3 regions of the Desulfonatronum parangueonense genome follow, and region 1 is predicted to be linked to each of the others. Evidence: predicted binding sites of a transcription regulator. Region 1 holds the regulator's gene; each other region holds the start of a gene.
What was found. The regulator sigma-54, encoded in region 1, starts transcription at its own class of promoters, with help from an activator protein. The targets are predictions, from matches to a motif close to CTGGCACGGNNNNTGCTT.

Region 1 (4,204 bases):
TGGACCTTGAAGGCGCATTCGGCCTCCTATGACCAGGGACAGCAGGTGGTTCTGCTGAATTCTCCATACATCACCAAAAATCTGGTGGGCAAGGATGTTCCGGTCATCGTGAACGCGCCCCTGGGCGAGGTGGATCAAGCCTCCAGTGATATCCGGCTCTGGTCCGGAGTGCATATGGAATACGGGCCAACCTATCTCAATTCCCGGGAAGCCATATTTGTTCAGGTGGACGACACCATCTTTTTGTCCGGAGACATCCTTCTGGACCGGCAAGGATTGCAATTGCGTTCCGAAAAAGGGGATGTCGATCTGACCACCTGGGTGGTCAATGCCGAAGGCGGCGTGGAGGTTATCATTGCCAAAAACAATTTTGCCAAAGGGTTGTAAGTGGCTGTTCGTCGCCCATTGAACGTGGCTTGGAAATCGGTATTGTTGTGCCTTGTCGCGGTCATGGCCTTCGCCACATGGAGCAGGGCGGATGACGAGGAGGCCGTGCCCACCCGGATCACAGCTGAGCGTTTGCGCTATGATCACCATGATCACCAGATTGAGTTCATCGGCAACGTCCATGTGGACAGGCCGAATTTTCAACTTCGCTCGGAACGGCTGCTGATTTTTTTGCGCACCCTGCCCCGGGAGGATCGTCCGGAAGACGTGTCCGCGGAACAGGACATGGAAGCCCAGGTGGATATTGAGAAAATGATCGCCCTGGGCAAGGTTTTTTTGAAGCATGAAGAACGGATCGGTCACGGGGATATGGCTACCTATTGGGTTGACCTGGGGGTGCTGCGTCTGGAGGGCAATGCCATTGTGGAAGACGGGGGTACCAAGCTGGAAGGCAATGTAATCACGCTCAACGTCCAGGAAAAAGAGGTAGACGTGCAGGGACGCAAGGATCGGAGAGTGGAGGGCGTGTTCATGCTGCCCCGCGAGCAGGGGGGGCAATGAGTTCGATTCTGATCGGCAAGGATCTGCGGAAAGCCTTCGGCCAGAAAGAGGTGGTCCGCGGAATCACGGTTCGTGTGCAACAGGGAGAAATCGTCGGGCTGCTGGGGCCCAACGGCGCGGGCAAAACCACCACGTTTTACATGCTGGTCGGAGTGATCAAACCTTCGGGCGGATCCGTCCAACTGGACGGGCAGCAAATTACGACGTGTCCGCTGCATGAGCGGGCCCGGCTGGGGTTGAGCTACCTGCCCCAGGAAAGCTCGGTTTTCAAAAAATTGACTGTCCTGCAAAACCTGCAGATCATTCTGGAGTACACTGATTTTTCCCGCTCCATGCAGCACAAGAAAGCCGAAGCCCTGATGGAAGAACTTGGGATCTCCAAACTGGCGGATCAGAAGGCCATGCACTTGTCCGGCGGGGAACGTCGAAGACTGGAGATTGCCCGCGCCCTGATCCGCAATCCAAAATTCATGTTGTTGGATGAACCATTTGCGGGTATTGATCCACTTGCGGTGGATGATATTCAGGTCATCGTGACATCGCTTAAGGAACGGGGCATTGGGGTGCTGATCTCAGATCACAATGTCCGTGAGACTTTGAAAATTTGCAACAGAGCCTCCATTGTTTTCGAAGGGAAAGCCATTTTCGAGGGCTCGCCGGAGGAAATCGTTGCGGATTCAAGTGCTCGAAAAGTATATCTTGGTGAGGATTTTTGTCTATGATCACGCGTTTTGCCTTGTGCACGCAAGATTTCCCTGCTCAAATGCATTCAACATCGAGGGTAGGGCATGGCTCTTGAATTACGCCAGCAGCTGAAGCTGACGCAGCAACTGGTGATGACACCCCAGCTGCAACAGGCCATCAAGTTGCTTCAGCTTTCCCGGATGGAACTGGTTGAAAGCATTCAACAGGAGTTGTTGGAAAATCCGGTTTTGGAGATTGTTCCGGAAAGCCTCGACGAGGCCGTCATGGAGGTGGAGAAGAAAGATTCTGCCGAGGAGCGTTTTCAATCCGTCAATGTTGAAGAGCCACGACAACTGCATGACCCGGAATGGCAGGACTATCTTGGGGAATTTTCCAGTGTCAGCCGACAGATGCAAGGCAGGGACTGGGAAGTTCCTGAAGAAGGAATGAGTTTTGAAGCCAGGCTGGCGGGCAAGTCGACCTTGATCGGCCATCTCTCCTGGCAATTGCGGCTTTCGGCATTGTCGCAAAGTGAGCTCGACATCAGCAACGTGATCCTTGGCAATCTTGATTCAGTGGGATACCTGTGCGAGCCCATTGAAGAGATTGCGGCAATGGCGGAGTGCAGTGTCGAGGAAGCTGAAAAGGTGCTCCGGATCATGCAACGGTTGGATCCTGTCGGAGTGTGCGCCCGAAGCCTGCGGGAATGCCTGATGGTTCAGATGGAGGAATTGGGGCTGGATGATCCCGTGCTGGTTTCTCTCGTCAAGGATCACATGGAGGAACTGGAAAAGCGCCGCTACAAGCCTCTGGCCAAGAAGTTCAAGCTGACCATGGATGAGATCAGGGAGTACCTGGAATGCATTCAACGGCTTGATCCCATGCCCGGGAAGAGCTTCAACAACGATGATCCGCAGTTTACCAGCCCGGATGTGTATGTGCATCAACAAGGCGAAGATTTTATCGTGGTCCTGAACGAGGACGAAATACCGGGCTTGATGATCAATGAGGCCTATGCCAAGGACATGGCCATCCATGGGAAGGGGGCCAAAGAGTACATCCAGGAGAAAGTGCGTTCCGCTCACTGGCTGATGAAAAGTCTGTATCAGCGCCAGCGGACCCTGTACAAGGTCGCGGAAAGCATTGTCCGGTTTCAGTTGGAATTTTTCCGTCACGGCGTGACTCATCTGAAGCCGATGATTCTGAAGGACGTGGCTTTGGACATCAGCATGCACGAATCCACGGTGAGCCGGATTACCACGAACAAGTACATGAACACGCCGCACGGCATTTTTGAATTGAAATTTTTCTTCAACAGCGCATTGGGAATGGATGACGGCAGCGAGGCCGGCTCGGAAAGCGTCAAGGCGGAAATCAAGAAACTGATATCCGAGGAGGACCCTAAACGGCCGCTGAGCGATGAGTTGATCTCCCAGCTGCTGAAAAAGTCCCTGGGGGTGAACATTGCCCGCCGAACCGTTGCCAAGTATCGTATGGCACTGAACATCGACTCGTCGTCCAAACGGAAATCGATTTTTTGATCCGAAATGGTCCCGAAGTCGAATTCCGGCCTTGTCGCACTGAAACGAGAAGCTCCATCAACACCTTGGCAAAATCCCATTGCGCCTTGTCCACATAGTCAACCTTGAACCCTTTACCTGGAGGTGTCTGCATGGAAATCACATTCACGTTTAAGAATTTTGAGCCGTCGAATCACCTCAAAGGGTATGCACGTGAACGTTTTGATAAAATCAACCGATATTTGCGCCCGGACGATGATGGTGAGATCGCGGTGAATCTTTCGGTGGAAAAATACCGCCACATGGCGGAGGTCATATTGACGGGCAAGGACATGCATTTCTCCGCGACCAGCGAGAGCGAAGACATGTATTCCACCATTGATCTGGTTCTGGACAAGCTGGAGGCCCAGGTTCGCAAGATCAAGGAGAAGAGCAAGGACCACCGCCGCGGCCAGAAAGGCCAATCCGCCAGGGTGGATGTGATCTCCTTCACCCAGAACGAAACCGGAAAGCGTGAACAGACCATCACGGAAACGGACAATTTCGAGCCCAAGCCCATGTCCGTGGACGAAGCAGCCATGCAGCTCGAAACCCTGGGCAACGAATTCCTGGTGTTCTTCAACGCGGACATTGAGCGCGTGAACGTTATCTATCGCCGAAAAAGCGGCGATTTCGGCTTGATTGATCCGGGAATCTAACCTGATGATCCTCCGGGAATATTTAAGCAAGGACCTGCTCCTTCCCGAACTGCAGGCCCGGAACAAGACAGAGGTCCTGGCGGAGCTGGTCTCCGCCCTGGCCTTGAAGTGGCCGGGCTTCGACGCCGAGACCGCGTTCCGGGTCTTGCGGGATCGTGAGAGCCTGGGCAGTACCGGCATCGGCGACGGCATCGCCATACCCCACGGCAAACTGGAGGGGCTTGAGCAGATTGTGCTCGTGATCGGCCGCAGCTCCTCCGGGGTTGACTTCGATGCCCTGGATTACAAACCGTGTCATATTTTTTTCATGGTTCTGGCCCCGGAACATGTGGCCGGGATGCATTTGCGCATCCT
Region 2 (4,204 bases), 3.7 Mb from region 1:
GGCCCTGGGCCACCCCGGCGACTTCCAACCGCGCGGACACTTCTGGGTGTTCGTGAATCAGTTGTCGAAGCACCGGATAGGCCGGATCATCGTCCTGAGCCGTGACGAATATGAGCTGAAAACTCTGATAATCCTGCTTGAACAGCGCAGAGATGTTGGCCTTGAAATCAGGATCGAGTCCCTTGCATGGGACAATCACGGAAGCCCTGGGGCCGTGGTGACCAAGTGGCTTGCCGAGATCCTCGGAAATGTCTCGCCTGAACCGGTGGGCCAGAACAATGGGCATGGTTGAGGCCGCCAAGGCCAGGATGCCGATGATCAAGATCAGAATGTTCATGTGTGGATGTGGTAATTCAGCTAATTAAAGCAGACTTGATTTGATTTGACGTTGAGTCATACAATTCAGAGTACGCAAAATGCACAAAGGACGGCAAAGCAAGCAACAAAACTCTTGAAGCCGCACTGGGCATTCCCCAGTTCGTAACTGTTCAACTCATCCGAGAAAAATCGGACTGGATACCGGCCTTCGCCGGCATGACTGAACTGGTAAAGAACATGGTAAAATACGTCATTCCGGAGAAAGCCGGAATCCAGCGCTGGCGAGCGAGCACAGAGCACGAGCTGAATAGCTACCCCAATTCAAGCTATCCGTAGATGTTTCATAGATGTTCCATCCTTCGTGTCCTTCCTGCTCTTCGTGGTACCCCACATGTTGTCCAATCTGTTTGTTACGTCTGAGTTGATCTCTCAGGCTGCATATCTCGCTGTCCGATCTTTTTGGCTGGAACACCGCCCCATATTTCTCCTGGCCCGACCCTGCTCCCCTTCGTGACAACCGCGCCAGGTGCCACAATGGCTCCGTCTCCGATCCGGACATCCGGCAATATGACGGAGGTCCCGCCAATTGTGACCTCGTCGCCGACAATGATTCGCCCCAAAGTCACCTCATTGCCGACAACAGTGTGCGCTGTGAGGATGCAATCCTCTCCAAGCATGGAATAGTTGCCGACTTCCACCAATGTCGGCTCCAGAATTTTACCTCCGACCATGACGGATTTTCCGACTTTGGCACCGATCATGGAATAGGCCATGCCGCGCATGTTCACGGGGACGAGACTGGCATTGATCAATGGCCAGAGATGAACCACATAAAGAAAACCAAGCAACTTCCAGACCAGCGATCGACTATCGGTTCCCAGGACGAAGACGCCTTCTTCAAGAGGCCAGAATACACGGAGAAAATACAAGATGCCAATGGTTGACAAGACGAAGACAATACAAAAAATTACGATCAGGAAAACAGCCTGAAATCCATGAGGCAACATCACCGGACCATGTGTCAGCCAGGCGGCGCCCACCCCCAAGCCCACACATGCAGCGCTGCAACAGGTGCTCAGCAGGATATCCGAAAACGTTATCTTCATGACCTTCTCCAATGGTTCATGAAAAAATCACCTACTCATGCGTCTCGAAGTTATTTGAGATGTAGATGTACTGTAACTACGCAGCTAAAACCCAGTTGCCTTGATTTAGCGGCCTCGCAAACTTCTCGCCGGCTTGGTAAACATTGAATCCATTGCTCTCACAATCAACGTTTGTGCATTAAGTGTCCGGAAATGATACGTGAACGAATCCTGACTCAATCAAACATTCGAGAGCGCAAAGACCAGACTCGGGCCAATCCAATTTTTAATGTGAACTTTGGTTGTACTCTGTGCTCCAAAGCAAGAAAGCCGCCTTGCATAGCAAGGCGGCTTTCGCTTGGCAATTGGCGCCATCAAAAACTAGCCTTCACGCCGCCTGATTCTTGCAACGCCGGCCAACCCCAGGAGGCCGATGCCCAGCAAGAGGATCGTTCCGGGTTCAGGAATCACGTACGCCTGGGCGGAAGCACTCTGGGTATTGAAGTTCCAGGTACCAGTGGAAGGCGAATTAAAGCTTTCCAGGAAGACATCATAAAGGCCGAAGAAGAGGTTGGAGTCAAATAACTTCTCGAACTCTCCGCCAATTACGTTCAAATATGATATGGTTTGGTTGGTTGTGCTACCATCAAAAAGATTGATCTGCATCGTGACATTTTCATCAGCAGGTACAGCACCTGTAGGTACACCTAAAACGCTCTGTCTTGTTTCGATTGAGCCAGGAGCGAATTCGAGATCCAGAATGAGGTCTCCTGCGGTAAGAGCGTTTCCGAACTGGAATGGGCCCTGTGAATTGGCTGTCTGATACACACTCGGATCGTTCAGCCACATCTGTGCCCATCCGCCTGTGAGGTATCCGACGTTAGCTACCGGTTCTTGGTAAAGTGTCAGGCCACCGAAGCGAACATTTAGGTGCTGGGTTTCCTCACCTCTGATCCAGATTTCGTTTGAAGCTTCATTAGTATCTGGATCCCACTCCTGGATCGTTTGAACAGCTAAAATTCCCCAAAGCGCACCTGTATCCACATCCGTGTGTGAGTAGCCATTCATGAGAAACTGCTTTCCACCCAGTGTGAAGGTAAGGGCCTTGGCATTTCCGACCAAGAACATTCCACTTAACAATACCGCTGCCATAAAAATCGTAAGAATCCGTTTCATGACTTTCACTCCTTTTGAAAAATTTTGAAGTTATGACTGCCGCCTTTTGTCCTATTGCCAGTGAGAGCAAAGGGCATGCCATAAAATAATTACTTGAAATTATGGAACAATAATGCCTCTGGATGAACACAAAAAATGAACTGTAAAATTTATCGACACAATATATCCTGGAGGATGAACGAGTCGAAGCTCTTGGTCCGCAACCATCCGACAGAACAAAACTGTTCAATATTTCAAGATCCTGTGAGAAGCCCGCCCCCGACATTCAATTTTAATGACTACATTTCCATCGCCGTTTCATATCTACCTATTCATCCCTTTCCCTGGCGATCTGCCTGAATATTTCATAATACTTCGGGATATCATTGAAAAATAAGTGTAAAGAATCCTGACAAGCCTGAGTGTAAAAAAACTCGACAAGAAATAATTACGCCTTCAGATCATTCACGGAAGGATCTGGTTGTTGGTTTTTCCGCTCTCTGATGGCTGGTTGATTCGAAAATCGTTCATCCCACACCCGTTTCTCCAGGTAGCCAGTTTGTTTTTGAACAGATCGGAAGAGGCATCTGGTGGAACGAAGGCGTCGAGGAATTTTTGCGAGGCGTAAACACGCCGGCCGGCCTCAGCTACAAATTGCATCGCTATAAATCTTGGTTGTTGCCTACCATCCCTCTCTCCTCAGCGACTCTCTCTTTGGCAAACCATCACGCACCCTGACCATGAGGCGAATCATGAGGTCTCTATCCTGCTTGCACAGGGCCGAATTGCAGACTGTGAGAGAGATTCGCCTAGTTGGCTCATGGGGTTGCTGAGCCTGGCGGTATGGAAGGGATTGTGACTTGTTCTTGGGTAGGGTTGATGAGGAGTAAAGCTTAAACCTGACAACATCTATGATGTTCAAAAACAAGGCCGATACGAATAAATACCGGTTGTCCGGCAAATATGAGCATCTCTTGCAATCCTCTCCGACAAACACATGAAACGTGCGACAGGTGTTCGCCGCGCCTCATTGGGATGAGGACCGAGATGGCGTTGCCAATAGCCGTCCATTGCTTGGCTGATCAGGAGCAAAAGCTTTACCCGCAGGGTAAATGTTCAAGAGCAGGATTGAGAGTTTTACGCCAACGAGAGAAAAAAGTGTTCAACACCTGTCCAGGAAGGTTTTTGAAAGCCTGACAATCCATAGCCTTGTACATCGAACCCGGATTTGAAATCACCGCGCGCCTGGTGTCCGGCAACCGCATCATCCGTTTCCTTGCATCCCATGTTTTCAGCAACCCTCTGGAAGTTGCAGTTTACGACGGAAATGAAATTTTTAGTGATCAGGTTTCTGCTTGCAACCCGCTGGGTTTCAATTCACCGCTTTTTTTGTCCGAACAGCTCCCGCTGAACGTATTACGCGATTATCCACGTACCTTGAACAGTTTATTTTTGTTGTGTTCAAACACCACACTTGCAACACTTTTGTTGCATGCAACGCATGTGTCTGGTGCATGATTGACCCTTTTCATGTACCTGCCACACCTTAACAACATAGTAGAAATACAACACATTGGCGCATCGAACAAAGACTTGAAGCAGATGGGCATGGAAGTTGCTAAGTAGGACGTCAATATGGATAACGG
Region 3 (4,204 bases), 1.6 Mb from region 1:
GGTGTCTGGGGTCATGTCGTGCTTAACGCAAGAACCATTCCATTATGTATACCTATTAACTACCTTATTTTTAATAGTTAATTATTATCTTGGTCATCATATCCTGAGATATTTCCGACAAAATGAGCAAAACAAAAAATAATATTTACTAATTTGTCAAACATCAGTCTTAAATCTACAGCGAAATTTCTTTTCGATCATCCGGGCAAAGCCCCGGGAACGCGGGGCTCCGGGCAAAGTCCCGGGAACGCGGGGCTCCGTACCCGCTCCTCAAGAACTGCGAGTGCAGAGCCGCGCGTTCCTGGCAAAAACCGCCCATGCCCCACGAAACGTTCTTCGATACGTAGAAATTCGTATTGTCTGAGTAATGTCTTCTTGACGACCTTTGCGCCTCGAGCGAAGCGGGTGGTTCAGAAGCCCCGGGAACGCGGGGCTCCGTACCCGCTCCTCAAGAACTGCGAGTGCAGAGCCTCGCGTTCCCGGCAAAAACCGCCCATGCCCCCCCGAAACGTTCTTCGATACGTAGAAATTCGTATTGTCTGGGTGATGTCTTCTTGACGACCTTTGCGCTCGAGCGAAGCGGGTGGTTCAGAAGTCCCGGGAACGCGGGGCTCCGTACCCGCTCCTCAAGAACTGCGAGTGCAGAGCCGCGCGTTCCCGGCAAAAAACGCCCATGCCCCCCCGAAACGTTCTTCGATACGTAGAAATTCGTATTGTCTGGGTGATGTCCTCTTGACGACCTTTGCGCCTCGACCGAAGCGGGCGGTTCAGATTTCTTCTGTTCAGTTTGCGGGCCATGCTGCTTTAGTTGATGGTGATTGTGAACTGATCATCTTGATGTTCATGCCTTGAAGATGCCAGCAACAGCAGTTCGTCGTCCCGCAGCGGCCTGGCGAGCTGACCGGAAAGCTCCCGGACATGCTTGCCAAGATCCTCGATATCCCGGCGAGGCAGGATGATGCCGAGCCCACGGATAGCCTCGGCCACAGCCGCGGTTCCGGATTTCATTCCCACGGCTGTTTTTCGATGAGCACCGATGCCCTCCGGGGCAAATGGCTCGAACAGTGCGGGGTCCGCGGCCAGACCGTGCAGATGCAGGCCGGATTCACAGGCGAAAAGATCCTGTCCCAGGAGGACCTTGTTGCGGGCAACGGGAATGCAGGCCGCTTCGCCGACCATCCGGGCAAGGTTGAGAATTCCCGCTTGATCATATCCGACCATTTTCCGGACATTCAGGTGAGCGCTGACTTCCTCCAGGGCCGCGATTCCAGCCCGCTCCCCGATGCCCAGAGCCGAAACATCCACGCAATGCGCCCCGGCGGCCAATGCGGTGATCGCATTGGCCGTGGCCATTCCGAAATCGTTGTGACCATGAAAGCCCACCATCAGCCCGGCCTGTTCGACGAACAACCGCACGAGTTCCGCTGTTTCGAGGGGCGTGAGCACACCGACGGTATCGGAAAGCCGAACTCGATGTCCGCCGCACTCCCGCACCAATTTCGCCGCTTCCAGGGCAAACTCCCGGTCCGCGCGGGAGATGTCTTCCAGGCCGATGCTCAGGAAGTCGAATTGCAAGGAGGCCGCGTCCTCAAGGACTCGCCGCAGACGTTCAAGAAGCCCGGCCCGGTCCAGGTGCAGCCGCTTTTCGATATGTGCATCCGATACTGGAACCCCGAAATGGACTCTCCGCACGCCCTGCTCGGCCAATGCCCGCAGGTCCCGGGAACGCAGCGGCGACCAGACCGTCAAGGACGTTCGCCCCTCAGGGTCCACCAAGCGGCCATGCCGCAGCAACTCCGGCAGCCCTTCCTGGCCGACCCAACCGATTTCGACTTCCTCGATCCGCGCCCGCACAAGTTCTGTCAGGATGCGCCGCCGCAGTTCGTCCGTGAAGTACACTCCAAACATCTGCGCTCCCTCGCGCAAGGTGCTGTCGATGAGCATTGTTCCTTCCTTTATGGCAATATTCAGCACATACCCCGTGCTCACTTGCCAGCGCTGGATTCCGGCCTACGCCGGGATGACGTATTGTACCAATGTCTTTCCAGGTTCAGTCATACCGGCGAAGGCCGGTATCCAGTCCGTTTTTTCTCGGATGAGCTGGGTAGTTACCCTTTACTTATATCACAGTCTTTGAGGAGTTGAGAGCATCTTCGGTGCCAACAGAGATTCTCTAGCCGGTACACGCTTCCACCCCGGACCTCTGTACACCCGCAAATCATGGATCGCCCAGGGCATTCATGAGCCACATGATGCTGCATCTCCCCAAAGATTGACCTGCTGTTCATCTCCCCTCGGCGCGTTTCGCATCTCCTCGCTTCCGACATTCATACATTCCTTTTTGTACCAGCATACAAATATGTCATTCGTTCTTGTCGAGTTTTCTTGAAGATGGGAAACCCCTTCAGCATGAAATCAATCTATTGAAATAATGAAGTTAAATTTCAATTTTTTGAGCACAAATCCACCCCTGGCACGCTCCTTGCCCTATGCCTTCCATCTCAACACTTCAATCGGGAGGAACGCATGCGCAAGGTTGCCATTTATGGAAAGGGCGGGATCGGAAAATCCACCACTACGCAGAATACCGTGGCGGCATTGGGAGAGATGGGTCGCAAGGTGATGATCGTCGGCTGCGATCCCAAAGCCGACTCAACCCGTCTGCTGCTGCACGGACTGCATCAGCGCACGGTGTTGGACACTCTGCGGGAGGAAGGCGAGGACGTGGAACTCGATGACGTGCTTCTGGGCGGCTATGCCGGGACGGTCTGCACGGAATCCGGCGGTCCGGAGCCCGGCGTGGGATGTGCCGGACGGGGAATCATCACCAGCATCAACCTCCTGGAGCAGCTTGGCGCCTACAAGGAAGACAAGAACCTGGACTACGTTTTCTACGACGTTCTGGGCGACGTGGTCTGCGGCGGATTCGCCATGCCCATCCGTGAAGGCAAGGCCCAGGAAATCTACATCGTGGTTTCCGGTGAAATGATGGCCATGTACGCGGCCAACAACATCTGCAAGGGCATCGTCAAGTTTGCCGAGGCAGGCGGCGTGCGGTTGGGTGGACTGATCTGCAACAGCCGTAATGTGGACAATGAGCGGGAGATGATCTTGCAGCTAGCCAAGCGGCTAGGATCCCAGATGATCCACTTCGTACCCCGGGACAACATGGTCCAGCGGGCCGAGATCAACCGCAAGACAGTCATCGACTTCGACCCCGAGCACGCCCAGGCCGACGAATACCGCACCCTGGCCAAAAAAATCGACGGCAACGACATGTTCGTCGTGCCCAAACCCCTCGAGATCGATGAACTGGAAAAGCTGCTCATCGATTACGGCATCGCCAACTAACGGTTGATTTTGGGCACTGCAAGCCGAACAACACGCAATTCAAAGGAGAAGCAACAATGTTGATCATGGTCAGAGCCATAGTGCGGCCCGAGAAGGCGGATGGCGTATTGAAGTCGTTGATGGATGCCGGGTACCCGGCGGTGACCAAGTTCTCCGTGGCCGGCCGCGGCAAGCAGCGCGGCATCAAGATCGGCGAGATCACCTACGACGAGATTCCCAAGGTGCTGCTGTTGAGCGTGGTGGGCGAGAACGACAAGGATTTCGTGGTCAAGACGATCATGGAAGCCGCCCGCTCCGGTGAAAAGGGCGCCTTCGGGGACGGCAAGATTTTTCTCAGTCCGGTGGAGGAAATGTACACCATCAGCTCCGGAGTCAAGGAGACCGAAGGAGCGGACCTGAAGGGGGTCGGAGTATGAAGGAAATAACCGCGGTCATTCGGATGAACATGGTCAACAAGACCAAGGAAGCCCTGGCCGAAGCGGGAGTCCCGGCATTCTTCGCCCTGGAGGCCCAGGGCCGGGGCAAGGGGTTGATCAACTCGGCCCTGCTCCAGGGCGCGGCAAAAGGCTACGAGGAAGCCGCCGAGCTGCTGGGCGAGAAAGGCAGATTGTATCCCAAGCGGGTCTTCACCGTGGTTGTCGAGGACAATCAAGTGGAAGACGTGGTGAATACGATCATGGAAGTGAACAGGACCGGCAAACCCGGTGACGGCAAAATATTCGTCGCTCCGGTGTTCGACTCCGTCCGAGTCCGCACCGGCGAGCGAGGCGCAAAATCCATCGACTAAGTTCGGTCAAGCTGGAGGAAGCATGAGCACCATTACGAAAAAGAAAAAAGTTGTTCAGATGGATCC

Region 2: the regulator sigma-54 is predicted to act here: its motif matches at 2,644-2,661, upstream of ACYQ15_RS16725 (PEP-CTERM sorting domain-containing protein).
Region 3: the regulator sigma-54 is predicted to act here: its motif matches at 2,146-2,163, upstream of ACYQ15_RS07625 (LeuA family protein).

Annotation. Positions count from the first base shown of each region.
Region 1 is NZ_BAAHXH010000003.1:28,678-32,881, forward strand. Features, by position in the region: gene ACYQ15_RS00615 (LPS export ABC transporter periplasmic protein LptC) at 1-387, shown strand, start outside; gene ACYQ15_RS00620 (LptA/OstA family protein) at 430-948, shown strand; gene lptB (LPS export ABC transporter ATP-binding protein) at 945-1,670, shown strand; gene rpoN (RNA polymerase factor sigma-54) at 1,737-3,173, shown strand; gene hpf (ribosome hibernation-promoting factor, HPF/YfiA family) at 3,305-3,850, shown strand; gene ACYQ15_RS00640 (PTS sugar transporter subunit IIA) at 3,855-4,204, shown strand, end outside.
Region 2 is NZ_BAAHXH010000003.1:3,736,795-3,740,998, forward strand. Features, by position in the region: gene ACYQ15_RS16715 (glycosyltransferase) at 1-337, opposite strand, end outside; gene ACYQ15_RS16720 (acyltransferase) at 729-1,424, opposite strand; gene ACYQ15_RS16725 (PEP-CTERM sorting domain-containing protein) at 1,785-2,579, opposite strand; gene ACYQ15_RS16730 (hypothetical protein) at 3,768-4,076, shown strand.
Region 3 is NZ_BAAHXH010000003.1:1,674,774-1,678,977, forward strand. Features, by position in the region: gene ACYQ15_RS07620 (sigma 54-interacting transcriptional regulator) at 1-15, opposite strand, end outside; gene ACYQ15_RS07625 (LeuA family protein) at 805-1,944, opposite strand; gene nifH (nitrogenase iron protein) at 2,527-3,351, shown strand; gene ACYQ15_RS07635 (P-II family nitrogen regulator) at 3,408-3,767, shown strand; gene ACYQ15_RS07640 (P-II family nitrogen regulator) at 3,764-4,138, shown strand; gene nifD (nitrogenase molybdenum-iron protein alpha chain) at 4,197-4,204, shown strand, end outside.